DNA from 2 places in the Petrimonas mucosa genome. Region 2 is predicted to be linked to the other one. Evidence: riboswitches for the same ligand, from Rfam matches in the RefSeq annotation. Region 2 holds a riboswitch; the other holds the start of a gene.

Region 1 (2,405 bases), 380 kb from region 2:
CCCACCGCGTGGCCACTACGGTTTGGGAGGTGAGCCGGGTGGGGGTGACAAACCCCTGGCGGTTGGCATGCATGGTGGACGATGTCAGATCGCTCGATGCGGCGAAGGAGAGATTGCTGAAGGCTCGGTAGAGTGCAGAGATGGATCCGTAGCGCTCATATTGCCTGAAGATATCGTCAACCTTTCCCGACGATCCGAGGTAGGAGGGGTCGAAGTAGTGCAGATAACCTTGCTGATATTTGCCGTCGCCTCTCAGCTCCCACTGGCGGGAGAAGAGGTGTTCGAAACGCCCCTGCAGGAAAAACTGTCGCTCCCACAACCGTTGCCCCGCATTGTGGAGGGTGTTGTAGTAGATGGTGGCACCGGGGAGTCCCCGTTCGGAGTCGTAGCAGTAGAGGTGGAGATTGCCCCTGCTCCTTTCGGAGATTTGCGCATGGAGCGACGACTCCAGCCGGAGGTTCTCCACATCCCCGTTGATGCGCCGTTCACGGGAGGTGCTGTCGCCGGCCGTTGTGCCGTAACGCAGGAGGTAGGGATAGTTGCCCGCCGATCTCATCCACTCTCCGCTCAGGGTGGCCGTAACCCGTTGGGTGATGCGGCTGTTGACCAGCAGGGAGGGATTGATAAGGCCGAAGGAGCCACCCCGCAATGTGGCTTTTCCGTTAACCTTTTCATCCCCGTCGAAACGGGGTCTGGCTGAGGTGATCTCCAGCGCCGAGGCGGCTGCAAAGGAGCGTGCCGGACGGAAGATCCGGTCGTCCTCCCCATTGTGAAGTGTCAACTGTTCTACATTGTCGAGCGAGAAACGGCCGATATCGATCTGCCCCGTCTGTTGGTCGGTCAACGTGACTCCGTTGTAGCTCACCGCAGTGTGATGTGCTCCCAGGCTACGCACCGAGATGGTCTTCAACCCTCCGATACCGCCGTAGTCGCGGATCAGTACGCCAGGCAGATGTTTTACAGCATCGGAGAGCTGAATGGAGTTGAGCCGTCTGATCTGTTCCCCGTCAAGGATGTGATGGGGAGCCGTAGAGCGGAGTTGCCTGTCGCCTGACTGCCCGGTGATCACCACCTCGGGCAGCTGCTGCAAGCTGTCGAGCCTGGTCTGTGACGCCAGCGGAACAGCTACACTGCAGCATGCAACAGCAATTACTGCATTTCTCTTTAAATGATTCATCTTATACCAAATTTTTATTCCGGTAAAGCATGTTGAAAATGAAGCGCGCAAACAAAAAGAGATTCTCTTCGTGAGTCGTTTTCAAGCTTTATTCCCCGAAAGCCATTAACAAAATGTGGAACATTGGCAGGTCTTCTGACTTACTTCCGTGGTCTGAACGCCTTCCCAAAACCGTTTTTGATGCTTCTGGGGGAAGCGGGTGCCATCCCTTGCGGGATTGCCGGCTTTAGTGGCAAAAGGTGGATTCTGTTCAGCACGTCAAACGAAGCTTACAGCAGCGGGTCTGTTCAGGATTTTCACCTGATTCCCTTTTCATTACGGGTTCCGAAGCCATGGTTGGAACACGTAACACCAATATTTCGTTGACAAAGATAGGTAAAAAAAGAGGAAAAGAGATAAAAAAATATATCTTTGTGTAGAAGTTATGAATGAGAAACTGACATATTGTGTTGCCGGTCACATTTTTTGCATTGAGACTCCCGACAGGCGACTCACTTCAGCTATCCTCTCCAATTATGCTCCGTTTCTGGTGGAGGAGGTGGATGACAAAAGAGTCCTGTTCCGGCTGAAAGGCAGAGAAGAGGTAGATATTCCCGAAATAACGCCCAGCGATACGATAGCGTGGAATGGGGTGGATTACAAGATGTATCATACACCCGAAGGGATGCTGATCTCCATGAAGAAGGGCGATAGGGAACACCGTTTATTTGCTCGGAACGACAGGAAGGAGATGGTGTGCGACCTGTCGTTGACCGATGAAGGCGAGGCGGTTTTTCTTAACAATCTCCTGAGGATGGCTTATGGAGTGACCTCGATCCGGGTGGACCAGACCATCAAGATCCATGGCTCTGTTACGGAGTTGAACGGGAAGGCGATGATCTTCCTGGGCAAGAGCGGAACGGGAAAAAGCACACATAGCCGGCTGTGGCGCGAATTTGTGCCGGGATGTACCCTGTTGAATGATGATGAACCCCTGGTAAAGGTTTTTGAGCATGAACCGGTAAGGGTGTATGGTGCCCCCTGGAGTGGAAGCACGGCCTGTTACAGGAATATTTCGGCCGAGGTGGTTGCTTTTGTCCACCTCTATCAGAGTTCCGAGAACCGGTTGACCAAAGTGAGGAGTATCGAGGCATTCTCCTCGTTGCTGGCTTCGTCGTCGGTGCTCCGCTCCGATCCGGAAAATAGGAAGCGGGTACAGGATGTAGTTGCGGCTATTCTGCAACGTGTT
Region 2 (2,405 bases):
TTAAACGGGTTGCCTGCATGATCGACGGAACCACCCGAAAAATGGTCAGGCAGGCCAAGAAGAAGGGTTTCACGGTCTGCCTGTGGCCCGGCACATCTGTTGAAGATTTCCTGCTCGGAGTTGCCTTGGGAGGAGATCACCTCTGTACCGATGTTCCATTGGCAGTATCGGAATGGGTCGCAGCCAACGCTTCGTGGATCAGGATCAAGTAATCATTCCTGGTTCAACGGCTGGTCTTTTTAGGTCCGATAAGAGTCGGGAAAATGCCGACAAATTGGATGATCTGTGGCAAGGATAACTTAAGGGAGATCCGCTACAACACATCACCTGATAATGATTGATTTTTAAATTAAAACCATTTTTGGCCTTTTACTATTTTATATCAAGTTGACAAGAAATCGGTTTTTATTCCGTATCACATGAAAAAATCCCGAATGAACCTTTTTGGTCTATTTGAATTTCGTAGTAGTTGGATACACAATGAAGGTCTTATTTAATCATAATTGTCCAAAATAAAAATATCAGCAAGTACAACCAATCCTGGAGCATAAAAAAAACTACTATCTATCAATACTTTAAAAACAACAACCATCAATATTTACAACTTTATTGGTGAATATCATTGCTATTTTCTAAAATAAAATTTACTTTTGTGGAAACATTTGGTTTTTATTCATTGTCATCTTAATGAATAAAATAAAAGGGAATGCCGTGAAAATCGGCAACAGTTCCCGCTGCTGTAAGCTCTTTTCTTAGGTGCTGAACAACTCCCTATCGCCACTGCTCCCGAAAAACCGGAGTGGGAAGGCATTTCAGCACGAGAGTAAGTCAGAAGACCTGCCAAATGTTAATACTTTTTTTTGATGTCTTTCGGGTAAAAAGACAGTCGAAAATATCAATGGCATTATTCCTATTTTGTCTGGTTGCATGTAATACTGCAAGTTATGCTGTCCTGTTTTGTACAGTCATCGGATCACTCATTAGGAGGGGAAAGCGTATAGTGCTATAAGGTTATACCGGAGATATTCGACCTATCATGTTTATGCCCGTTGGAAGAAAGCTTACAAACATGAAATAATAAAAAAATGGACAACAACGAAATTTTTATTGTAAAAAGAGATGGGAAACATCTCTCCTTCTCAGTCGAGAAAATCAGGAGTGCCATTGCAAAAGCATTTTTATCTGTAGGATCTTTTGCTACCGATGAGGATTTTACCACCCTTCTTTCCCACCTGCGTGTTTTCAACGGCATTAGTGTGGAGGAGATTCAAAATCAAGTGGAAACGGCATTAATGAAGGAAAAGTACTTCACCGTTGCGAAAGCATATATGCTCTATCGACAGAAACATACCGAAACACGCGAGATCCAGAACAGAATGAATTTCCTGATAAACTATTGCAACGCTAGCAATCCAGCTACAGGAAGCAAGTTCGACGCCAACGCCAACGTGGAGAGAAAGAACATCGCTACCCTCATGGGGGAGTTACCCAAAAAAAGTTTTATCGAGCTGAACCGGAAAATGATGACCGACAGGATGAAGGAGATGTACGGTAAAGAGTTCGCTGACAAATATATCAGTTTACTGAACCAACATTTCATTTATAAAAATGATGAGACCAGCCTGGCCAACTACTGTGCCAGTATCACCATGTATCCATGGTTACTGCACGGAACAATTCCTGTCGGCGGCAATTCTACCCCACCCACCAACCTGAAATCATTCTGTGGCGGATTTATCAATATGGTGTTTATCGTCTCTAGCATGCTTAGCGGAGCTTGTGCCACTCCAGAATTCCTGATGTACATGGATTACTTTATCCGGCAGGAATATGGTGATGACTATCGGCAACGTATACAGGAAATGGTGGATCTCTCTAAGCGCCGGCGTACGTTAGACAAGGTGATAACCGACTGTTTCGAGCAGATCGTCTACTCCATCAATCAACCTACGGGAGCACGTAACTTTCAGGCAGTGTTCTGGAATATCTCCTATTATGATAGATATTACTTTGAAAGCCTGTTTGGAGAGTTCCGGTTTCCCGACGGATCACGGCCCGTATGGGAATCACTAAACTGGCTGCAGAAAAGATTTATGAAATGGTTTAACCAGGAACGCACCAAAGTCGTGCTCACATTCCCCGTTGAAACCATGGCGTTACTGACCAGGGATGGCGACACTATCGATAGCGAGTATGGTGATTTCACCGCCGAAATGTATGCAGAAGGACACTCTTTCTTTACCTATATGAGTGACAATGCCGACTCGCTTTCCAGCTGCTGCCGACTGCGCAACGAGATACAGGACAACGGGTTCAGCTACACCCTGGGGGCGGGCGGGGTATCTACCGGATCCAAAAGCGTACTCACCATCAATCTGAACCGTTGCATCCAGTTTGCACAACGT

What was found. Region 2 has a riboswitch for cobalamin ahead of nrdD (anaerobic ribonucleoside-triphosphate reductase). Riboswitches for the same ligand answer to the same signal wherever they lie in the genome.
Region 1: another riboswitch for cobalamin. It lies ahead of ING2E5A_RS09110 (TonB-dependent receptor plug domain-containing protein); the one in region 2 lies ahead of nrdD (anaerobic ribonucleoside-triphosphate reductase).

What each region holds. Positions count from the first base shown of each region.
Region 1 is NZ_LT608328.1:2,242,522-2,244,926, reverse strand. Features, by position in the region: gene ING2E5A_RS09110 (TonB-dependent receptor plug domain-containing protein) at 1-1,177, opposite strand, end outside; cobalamin riboswitch at 1,286-1,548, opposite strand; gene ING2E5A_RS09105 (hypothetical protein) at 1,602-2,405, shown strand, end outside.
Region 2 is NZ_LT608328.1:1,859,612-1,862,016, reverse strand. Features, by position in the region: gene ING2E5A_RS07455 (glycerophosphodiester phosphodiesterase) at 1-212, shown strand, start outside; cobalamin riboswitch at 647-859, shown strand; gene nrdD (anaerobic ribonucleoside-triphosphate reductase) at 1,086-2,405, shown strand, end outside.